DNA from 2 places in the Chryseobacterium sp. BIGb0232 genome. Region 1 is predicted to be linked to the other one. Evidence: riboswitches for the same ligand, from Rfam matches in the RefSeq annotation. Region 1 holds a riboswitch; the other holds the start of a gene.

Region 1 (5,571 bases):
CTTTTAAGGCATCTTTCAGATCCGGAAATTTAAATTGAAAACCTGTATTCTGAATTTTGTATGAAGAAGCTCTGGAACCTTCCAATATAGCACTTGACAGTTCACCAAATAGCATCTTTAAAACAAAAGAAGGAACATTCGGCATGAATAAAGGTTTCTTTAAAACCTCAGCAATTTTCTTTGTCAGCTCTGCATTGGTAGCGTGCTGGGGGGATACTGCATTATAAGCGCCGTGAAGGGTATTGTTTTTTAAGACCAGCTCATAAATGGAGCAAATATCTTCAATATGAATCCATGGCATATACTGGTTTCCCGTTCCCAAAGCAGAACCAATACCATATTGTATTGGAGGAAGCATTTTCTTTAGAGCCCCTTCCTTTTCGGAAAGAACAACCGCTGTACGGATTTTGACCACTCTTTCCGCAAGGTTTTGTTCCTTAAAATGATCGGCAGCACATTCCCACAGAACCACAACCTCACTAAGGAAATCATGTCCGGGAGGGTCATTTTCAGAATATATTTTTTCTGTAGTATTGGTTCCGTAAAAATTGATTCCTGAGGCAGAAATAAAAGATTTTAGTTTAATCTCCCTTTTTCTTAAAGTATTTCGTAATAAAGTGGCAGAATCCACTCTGCTGGAAATCAGTTCTTTTTTTCTTTCCGCTGTCCATCGCTTTTCTGAAATATTAGCGCCAGCCAGGTGAATGATATGTGAGACATTTTCGAAGGCTGCTTCATCAATGGTTCCTTTTCTCAGATCCCATTCATATTCGTTTGCCTGTCTTTTTTTCCGGGTAAGAAATCTTACATCGTATTCATTGCTTATTTTTTTTGCCAGTTCTTTTGCAATCAGACCGTTTGCTCCGGTAATCAAAACAACTTCTTTCATAGGAATATATTTTGTGGTGTGAGGTATATTTATGCTTGATTTTTAACAATCAAAACAAAGTCTTCTTCTAAAATTTTGTAACCGTAATCATAAATAAACTTATACTCAGAGCCGTTTTTATAAATTTTCAGATTGGTGAAATAATCGAAATCAAATCCCAGACTTTCCAATTTGGATCTGGCAACTTTTGTTTTGCCATCAATATTTACTTCCGTAAGAATCCTGTAATTCTTGCGGAGCTTATTATTGATATTTCGCATCAGGTTCGTAGAATCCTTGTTCTGCTTATTGTTATAGGCGTTTCGGCAGGCATCATTGCAGAATTTTTTATCAGACCTTCCGATAATTTTTTCACCACATTCCAGGCAATTCATAACTTTTAATTTTTCACTTTGTGTCCATGAGCATGTTTTTTCCTTAGCAATCTCATAAAACTGCTGTGTGAAGGATAACTCCTGTTTGGCGTTATATTGTTAAAGAATAAAGCCACAAGCAACAGGATAATACACCCCGAGAGAACCGGAGAGATAACATACCAATACCCCAATTCCGGAATTTTTCCGGTAGAACTTACCGCAATAAGTGCTGTTGCTCCACCCGGAGGGTGCAGGGTTTTCGTATACTGCATCAAGACAATAGAAAAGGCTACCGCCAATGGGGCAGAAAGCCATATAATATCCGGAACAATCTGATAAACCGTAACACCAACTAATGCAGAAAGCACATGTCCACCCACCAAGTTTCTCGGCTGGGCCAGCGGACTTTGAATAGCTCCGTAAATAAGAACACTGGATGCCCCAAACGAACCAATCAGAAATATATTTTCTGTTTGTGCTAAAGAATGAGACTGCATAAAAGCAATCAGTCCAATTCCGAAAAAAGCACCTAAGAATGACCAGAAATGCTCCTTGTAATCAACCAGAGTCTCTTTATAGATTACATATTTTGAAACTCTGAACGTTCTTTTTATTGTCTTCTTCATTGAGATTGGCCTGCTTTATTTGATAGTTAATTATTACAAAAAACCGGTTGGATATTTTTAATAAAGCAAAGATACAGAATTATCCGTTTGTAAATGGATCGTATTAAGATGCGGGCAGTTTTTAAAATCTGCAAAATCTGAATTTATGTTTTCTTTTCAAAATCTAAGTCATAAGAAAGATCTTTTGTTTCTTTTGTGGTAAAAGAATAGCTGAATTATTTTTTATTGTCGTTAAAAAACATCAAATTTGTGTCCTCAATGGGGTGCTGCAATAGCGGCTGAGATGATACCCGGGAAATTTTTCCACACCTGATTCGGATAATGCCGACGTAGGGATTTTTTTGATTGATCATCTCATCATTTAATTTATGTAAGTTAATTTGATGCAGGAAATTTTACAACAGACAACATGGCAGGAATGGCTTGGAGTCTTCTTTTCAGTAGTTCAGGTCTTATTGGCACGGAAAAACAATTCCAATACCTATCTTTTCGGGATTGCCGGAATTTTACTTTCACTATATGTCATGTTTTTCGCTAAACTTTATGCGGAATTTACCTTAAATCTCTACTATTTGGTGATGAGCATTTATGGATGGCTGTATTGGAAATTCGGGAAACGAAAAACGGAAACTGCTATTTCTGAAACTACTCATCAGGAAAAACTGATTACCGCAGGAATTGTAATAGGAACATTCTGCCTTTTCTGGGTTTTTCTGACAAACTTTACCGATTCTGACGTTCCGGTTTTGGATTCTTTGGTAAGTGCTTTTGCCTGGGCAGGAATGTGGTTGATGGCACGCAGAAAAATTGAAAACTGGATTTTACTGAATATAAGCAATATTATTGCGATTCCGCTGCTAATCCATAAAGGTCTTTATTTATATTCAATTCTGACCGCTTTCTTATTCATTGTTGCTATTTCAGGTTATCTGGAGTGGCGAAGAATTATTAAAAACAAGAAAAATGCTTTCGCATAAGGAAATAAGAGAAAAAATGCACGGAGCCTCTGAAGTTCCGCAATCGGTAATCAATCAGATTCATAAGGAAAGACTGCTCCAGATCTGGGTTCCTGAAATGTATGGCGGATTGGGATTTCGTTTAAGAGAAGGGCTATCTGTTTTGTTTGACTGGTCAAAAATCGATGGAAGTTTGGGTTGGATGCTGACTTTATGTTCAGGAGCCAATTTTTTCTCAAGAAATTTAACCCCCAAAATTGCTAAAGAGCTTTTTTCCGATTCTAAAACCTGCTTCGGCGGAAGCGGAATGATTGGCGGAACGGCAGAAAAGCAAGCCGATGGAACTTTTTTAATGAACGGACTTTGGCATTTTGCAACAGGAGCACCACATCTAAGTCATTTTACTTTAAATGCTAAACTGACAGAAAAAGGAGAACCTTTGCTTGATGAATCGGGTTTCGAAATGATAAGATCATTTGTTATTTCAAAAAATAAAGCTGAAATCATTCCGAATTGGAAATCAATGGGTATGAAAGCAACCGGAACATACTCTTTTAAAGTTGAGAATGTGAAAATTTCGGAAGATTACAGTTTTATTTATGATGAATTTTTTACGGATGATGTCTTGGATAAAATTCCATTTAGGATTTTTGCTGATTTAACTTTACTGGTTAATTATTTGGGAATGGCCTCTCATTTTTCAGAAGAAGCGATTAAAATCCGACCTCATCTTGACTTACATTCTTTCAATGAAAAAATAGAGAAAGAGATGGAAAGAATAATTGAATTTGCCAATGAAATTGAATCTTTGCTCAATGATTTTGCAACCATTTCTTTTGAAAAACAAGAGAAAATTCACAATTATTCGTCAGATGTAGTGGAAGGTTTATCACATCAGATTCTGGATATTTATTTTCAGTTAGGAATAAAGGCAAGTCATACAGATTCTACAGTGTATCAGGTTTTTTGTGATTATTTTACAGCAACACAGCATTCTAATTTTAGGAGGGAAAACAAATTTGACCTTACTGCTCAGTAAAACGGTTTTTTAAAGTTTAAAGGAGCTTACAATTCTAGTCTTGCATCTAACCTCATTATTTAAATAGAAATAAATCTAGAGGTGTTTAAGGTGTGTCTAAATAAATTTTATTAAAATCATTTTAATGTCTTATTTTTTTTATTTAAATATCGATTTTTTGAGAATAAAATTTATAATTTCACGTAGTGTTGAATTATAATATTTTAACTTAAATCCAAATCAAAAAACGATGACTATGAAAAAACATCCCGTAAAACCGGAGTTTACTTTAAAAATGTTTGAAGTATTAGGAGGTGTATGGCTGGCCGGCTGTGTAAAGACTGCTGCAGAATTAGACATTGCAGACCATTTAGCAGATGGTTCCAAAACAATCTCTTCGTTGGCGAAAGAAACTCACTCTAATGAAAAAGCACTGTATCGGATTATGAGAGCATTAAGCAGCGTTGGTATTTTTGAGGAATCAGAAAGCCAAACCTTTGCATTAAATGACTTTGGAGCAGCTTTACAGACTGATGTCCCCGGAACAGCCAAGAATTTTGTACTCACTATAATGAATGAACATTTTCCCGCTTATGGTGAACTTACCTACGCTGTTCAGACAGAGAAGATCCCTTTTGATCATATCCACGGAATGCCACTCTGGACTTATTATAAGAAACATCCGGAAATAGGGGTGAACTTCGGAAAAGGAATGACCGGAATGTCTGGAACAGAGTTAAAGGGAATTATGGGAAATTATGATTTCAGTCCCTATAAAAAAATAGTAGATATAGGCGGAGGAAATGGAGTAATGATGTATGCAATTCTGAATGTTGCACCCGGTAGTTCGGGAATTATCTTTGATGAAGAGAATGTGATTCAAAAGACTACAGAACTTATCCCCCAAGATTTAAAAGAAAGATGTTCTGTTGCCATCGGTAGTTTTTTTGAAAAAGTTCCGGAAGGAGCAGATTTATACACGATGAAATGGATTATCCATGATTGGAGTGATGATGAATGTGTTCAGATTTTAAAAGTTTGCTATGAAGCAATGCCAAAAGGAGCAAAACTATTGATTATAGATGCTGTTATTCCTGATGACTCTTTGAATCAGCCTCATATTGCCAAACTTTTGGATATTGTGATGCTGGCTTGCCTTACCGGCAGAGAAAGGACATTGAGTGAATTTAAAGTGCTATTGGAAAAATCTGGATTACAATTCAACAGGCTTGTTCAGATTGGTACAGAAGCGAAAAGCATCATTGAATGTGAGAAAATTTAAAAAGGACTTAGGTAAAGAACCTAATGCATAAAAAACAGGAAGTTCAATAAACTTCCTGTTTTTATGCTAAAATTTAAATATAAAATTAACTATCCTGCAACCAATTCTTCAGTATACACAAGGCCTTCATAACAAGCATTATAAACAGCCTTTAATTCATCTAATGAAGGAACTCTTGGATTGAATCCTGTACATGGATCTGCAAGCGCATTAGCGGTGATATAATCAATGTTTTTATCCCAGTCTTCTCTTGAAATCCCGAATTCTTTAATTGCTGATTGATTATTAACTTCTGAACGTAATGTCTCGATAGCCTGAGCAAGATCTTCAGCTGTTTCTTTACCGATTACTCTTGCTAAGTCAGGATAGCGTTCTGTTGCCTGCGCATTATAACGGATAACATTCGGAAGGAAAATGGCATTGGAAGCACCATGAGGAATTCCG
Region 2 (5,571 bases), on a different contig from region 1:
CAGGGACTCGTAAAAGGAATTTCCGGCTATGATCTGAATAAAGACCAGCAAAGAGCTATAGACTATTTAAAAACAGTTTCTCCTGTTAATTATGCTTCAGAAGGTGTTCCTACTTTAATTGTACAGGGAAATAAAGATAAAGTGGTTCCTTTAAGCCAGGCCAAAAAACTACACAGGAAATTAAAAAGAGAAAAAATACAGACTTCTTTACTTATTATTGAGAACGGGGTTCATAGCTTTTCAACCACAGATAAAGAGACTCTGGATAAAATGACCGATCAGATGGTTGATTTTATTATCTCCCAAAAGAAATAATATACATCCTCTAAGATCAAGAAAACACAAACAACTGTAAATAAAATATTTAAATAAACACAAAACAACAAATATGCTAGATTGATATACATATTCATATTTTTTACCTGAAAAATAATTACCTTGGCCATTGTTTACATTATTTACAATAAAACAATATTTTAATTATTTATTCATTAAAAAAAATAAGAAACATGGATTCTTTAAACAATATCAACGCGCTTACCCTCATATTTGTTTCTGTTCTTATTTTCGCGATAGCTTACCGCTTCTATGGTATTTTTATTGCCAATAAAGTTCTTAAACTTAATGATGAAAATATGACTCCCGCTGTAGAATTTGCAGATGGTAAAGATTATGTAGCAACGAATAAAAATGTACTCTTTGGGCATCATTTTGCTGCTATCGCAGCAGCCGGACCACTAGTAGGACCTGTTCTCGCTGCACAGTTCGGATATCTTCCCGGTGCACTATGGATCTTAATAGGCTGTGTACTGGGAGGTGGTGTTCATGATATGGTTGTCCTTTTTGCTTCCGTGAGACATAAAGGTCAAAGCCTTGCGACTATTGCCTCAAAAGAAATAGGGAAAGCAACAGGAACAGTAGCAGGTTTTGCGATCCTCTTTATCCTGGTTCTTACACTGGCGGGCTTATCTCTGGCATGCATCAATGCAATGCATGAAGCTTCGTGGTCTCTTTTTACCGTAGTGATTACCATGCCTATTGCCATCATTATGGGATTGATTATGCGCTATAAAAAAAATAGTGTTCTGTTTGCAAGTATCTTAGGAGGTATTCTATTGATTGCCGGAATTATCGGAGGTCATGGGCTGATGCAGAATCCAACCATGAATAATTTATTTTCATGGAATATTAAAACAATTTCCATTGCCATTCCGTTGTATGGTTTTATTGCTTCCGTATTACCGGTATGGCTCCTTTTAGTTCCAAGGGATTACCTTTCCACTTATTTAAAAATAGGAACTATTATTATGCTGGCTATCGGGGTAATTGTTATACATCCTACGGTGCAGATGCCTGCTATCACAGCTTTTGTAAACGGTGGAGGCCCCATTATAGGAGGCCCGGTACTTCCTTTTATTTTTATTGTTATTGCCTGTGGAGCAATTTCCGGATTCCATGCTGTAATTGCTACGGGTACCACGCCCAAAATGCTGAATAAAGAAAGAGAAATTCTTTTTGTAGGCTACGGGGCTATGCTTGTAGAAGGTTTTGTAGCATTAATGGCCCTTATTGCCGCCTGTACATTAATGCCAGGGGATTATTTTGCCATCAATACCCCGAAAGAGGCTTATGATTCATTCCTTGCCACTCATCCTTCTCTACACGGTGTAGATATTGATTACTATTCACAGAAAATTGGAATTGACCTCTATGGCAGAACAGGAGGTGCCGTATCCCTTGCCGTTGGGATGGCTCATATCTTCAATAAAATCCCATATATGGATCAGCTGACTGCTTATTGGTATAATTTTGCGATTATGTTTGAGGCTGTTTTTATCCTTACTGCTATTGATGCAGGAACAAGGGTGGGCCGTTTCTTTTTGCAGGAAATGCTGGGATCTGTAGTTCCAAAATTTAATGATAAAAACTGGATTCCCGGAATCATCATCAGCAGTCTTCTTTTCACTTTTGCCTGGGGATATCTGGTGTATACAGGGAATGTAAACAGTATCTGGCCGTTATTCGGAATCAGTAATCAGCTATTGGCGGCCTGTGGACTTATTGTCTGTACAACGATGCTGATAAGAATGAACAGGGGAAAGTATGCATTGTGTTCAGCTATTCCCGGCGTGTTTATGGCCATCATTACATTCTGGGCCGGTTATATTCAGGTAACCTCTATTTATATTCCCAAAGGGCAGTATTTACTTGCCGCATTGGCAGCAACAGCAATGATCCTTATGCTTATTGTATTTATAGGAGCTTTCAGAAAATGGTATCAGTTACTGCAAATTAACAAAACAGAGATTGATCATTATGGAGAACCGGTGAAAGAACTGGTAGAGAGATAATAGGCTTTCTACAAAATCCATTAAAGGTTTTTGCTTCCTCTGATAATTTTTATACATTTGTTTTGCTTTAGGGGGTATTCTGAAAAGAATTGAGAGAGTCCCTTTGAACCTGATACGGCTTACACCGACGTAGGGAAAAGCAAAATGACATGATTTCTTGATGTCTTTTGTTCCGGATTTTTTCCTAAAGCTATTTTTATTTTTAATCATAACAATGGAAAAAAATCTTTGGGAACAAGTTCAACTTGTACGACAAAAGTCTCCTCTTGTTCATAATATTACCAACTATGTAGTGATGAACAATACGGCCAATGCTCTTTTGGCTGCAGGAGCTTCTCCGATTATGGCACACGCCCACTCTGAAATCAAAGAAATGGTCAATATATCCCATTCGGTGGTTATTAATATTGGTACCCTCGATGAATACTGGGCTGAATCTATGCTTATGGCTGCTGAAACTGCTGATATACTCCATAAACCATGGATATTGGATCCGGTAGGTGCAGGAGCGACCTCTTTTCGCGATCAGATATTGCATCAGCTATTACAATTCCATCCTACAGTGATCAGAGGCAATGCTTCTGAGATTATTGCACTCGCTAAAACGAATACAACAGTAACCAAAGGAGTAGACAGCACCGCAGCAAGTAATGATGCTGTTGAAGCCGCACAAATCCTGGTTAATCAATATAACACTATTGTATGCATTTCGGGTGAAACGGATATTATCCTGAGCCGAGATCAATCTATACAGATCAAAAACGGACATGCTCTCATGACCAAAGTAACGGGTCTGGGATGTTCTGCAACAGCTTTAATCGGCGCATTCATAGGTATTGCAGAAGATAAAGTATCAGGTACCGCCGCTGCAATGTCATTATTGGGAATAGCAGGCGAACTGACTGTTCGTGAAAGCAAAGGTCCGGGCAGTCTTCAAGTCAACTTGATAGATAAGCTATACAACATTACCGAAGAGGAATTTACCAACCATTTAGAAATTGAAATATCATGAGTATCAATATTTTTCCTTACTCATTATACCTTGTGATTTCTGAAACAGATTGTATGGGGAAAAATTTTCTGAAAGTCGCAGAACAGTCAATCTTAGGGGGTGTGGATATGATACAGCTTCGTGAAAAAAATGACAGCACCGAAGTCTTCCTTCAAAAAGCTCTGCAGCTTATTGAAATTACAGATAAATATGGTGTTCCTCTTATCATCAACGATAATATCACCGTTACTGAAAAAGTAAATTCAGCTGGAATACATGTTGGCAACAGTGATGCAACTCCTCAGGATCTAAGACAACGACCTTTGATCAACAATAAAATAATTGGATATTCTATAGAACATCTGGCTCAGCTTGACAATGAACAAACTGCTGCAGCCGACTATCTGGGAATAAGTCCTGTTTTTAAAACAAAAACCAAAACAGATACTGTTATAGAATGGGGACTGGAAGGCATTACTCAAATCAGGCAGATTACGAAAAAACCTTTGGTCGCAATAGGAAATATTCATCTTGAAAACGCTAGAGCTGTCATCAGCGCCGGAGCAGATTGTCTTGCCGTAGTTTCTGCAATATGCAGTGCTGCTGATCCCCAAAAAGCAGCGTATGAATTAAAAAATGAAATTGTAAAATGAAAAAATACAAATACCCTTCAGTATTAACTATTGCAGGTTTCGATGGAAGCGGCGGTGCCGGTATCCAGGCTGATATTAAAACAGCTTCTGCTCTAGGCTGCTTTTCAACATCAGTATTAACGGCCTTGCCTGTACAAAACACACAAGGAGTACGAAAAATATACCCTATTCCTGTAGAAGCAGTTGCTGATCAAATAAAAGCAATTCTGGACGACATTGTTCCTAATGCTATAAAAATTGGAATGGTTCATACGCCTCAACTCGTAGAGACCATTGTTTCCACATTGGCAGCATACCCTAAAATACCTATTGTCTTTGACCCTGTAATGGTTGCCACCAGCGGGCATCGTTTAATTGAAGAAGAAACCATCACCTCACTCACAACATTACTTTTCCCCATTGCTGATGTGATCACTCCCAATATGGATGAGGCTTCCATTTTAGCAGATATGAAAGTAGAAACATTGGAAGATTTATACACGGCCGGAAAAAAGATCAAAAAACTGGGATGTAAAACAATTCTCCTTAAAGGTGGTCATCAGGAAACCTCAACCATTACTTCCCTCTTCTATGATGAACACGAGAATTTTCATTCTTTTGAAACAATAAAATTTAACACCAATAATACCCACGGTTCAGGCTGTACACTGTCATCTGCTATTGCCGCCTATATTGCTCAGGGCAAGTCCCTTTACGAGGCTGTTTCTCTAGGACAGCAATATATCTACCAAGCCATAGAAAACGGAATAGATGCACAAACAGGTCATGGAAACGGACCGTTGAATCACTTTTTTAATCCTCAAAAACTTATCAAAAATGAAATGGTCTGAACAAACTTGGAACGCAATAGAAAAACATTATCAATCTATCCTTGATATGCCTTTTATCAAAGAATTATCGGATGGTAGTTTACCACAGGATAAATTCCGTTTTTATATGGCTCAGGATTCTTTATATCTGGAACATTTTGGAAGAACGCTTTCCCTTATAGCAGCAAAGATTCCTGATCTTCAGGATGTACTCACTTTTATGCGTTTCGCTGAAAATGCCATTGTAGTAGAAAATGCCCTGCATGAATCTTACTTCAAAGATTTTGGTTTGAGTGATAAAGGAGTTTTAGAACCTGCTTGTCACCATTATATTCACTTTCTGAGAAGTACTGCCGCTCTGGAGTCTGTGGAAATTGCAGTTGCCGCAGTTCTCCCCTGCTTCTGGATCTATCGTGAAGTTGGAAATTATATTTATGAGATTCAGAATACGGTGAACAACCCGTATGAAAAATGGATTGCTACGTATGCCGGAGAAGAATTTTCAGCAGCAGTGGATGAAGCTATTGCCATCTGCGATAAAATTGCTGAAAACAGTACCGAAGAAACCAGAAAAAGAATGACAGAAGCTTTTATCATGGCATCCAGAATGGAATTCCATTTCTGGGAGGCTGCTTATGAACTGAGAAGATGGGAGTAAAGAAGGGATAAAATACCTCAACTATCTATTATCTTATCACCCATAACAACAAAAAACGGAACCAAAAGTTGATTCCGTTTTTTTATATGTATAAAATTTAATTAAAAAT

The links. A riboswitch is a leader RNA that binds a small molecule or an ion and turns the genes downstream of it on or off. The one in region 1 is predicted to bind thiamine pyrophosphate.
Region 2: linked by a shared signal. The riboswitch ahead of thiM (hydroxyethylthiazole kinase) and the one ahead of pnuC (nicotinamide riboside transporter PnuC) in region 1 are both predicted to bind thiamine pyrophosphate.

Annotation. Positions count from the first base shown of each region.
Region 1 is NZ_JANUEH010000011.1:136,970-142,540, reverse strand. Features, by position in the region: gene M2372_RS20705 (TIGR01777 family oxidoreductase) at 1-889, opposite strand, end outside; gene M2372_RS20700 (hypothetical protein) at 919-1,263, opposite strand; gene M2372_RS20695 (HPP family protein) at 1,269-1,871, opposite strand; TPP riboswitch at 2,121-2,224, shown strand; gene pnuC (nicotinamide riboside transporter PnuC) at 2,252-2,848, shown strand; gene M2372_RS20685 (hypothetical protein) at 2,835-3,866, shown strand; gene M2372_RS20680 (methyltransferase) at 4,102-5,127, shown strand; gene M2372_RS20675 (iron-containing alcohol dehydrogenase) at 5,217-5,571, opposite strand, start outside.
Region 2 is NZ_JANUEH010000013.1:82,734-88,304, reverse strand. Features, by position in the region: gene M2372_RS22120 (alpha/beta hydrolase) at 1-315, shown strand, start outside; gene M2372_RS22115 (carbon starvation protein A) at 510-2,351, shown strand; TPP riboswitch at 2,411-2,504, shown strand; gene thiM (hydroxyethylthiazole kinase) at 2,566-3,363, shown strand; gene thiE (thiamine phosphate synthase) at 3,360-3,995, shown strand; gene thiD (bifunctional hydroxymethylpyrimidine kinase/phosphomethylpyrimidine kinase) at 3,992-4,825, shown strand; gene tenA (thiaminase II) at 4,812-5,462, shown strand; gene M2372_RS22090 (TonB-dependent siderophore receptor) at 5,564-5,571, opposite strand, start outside.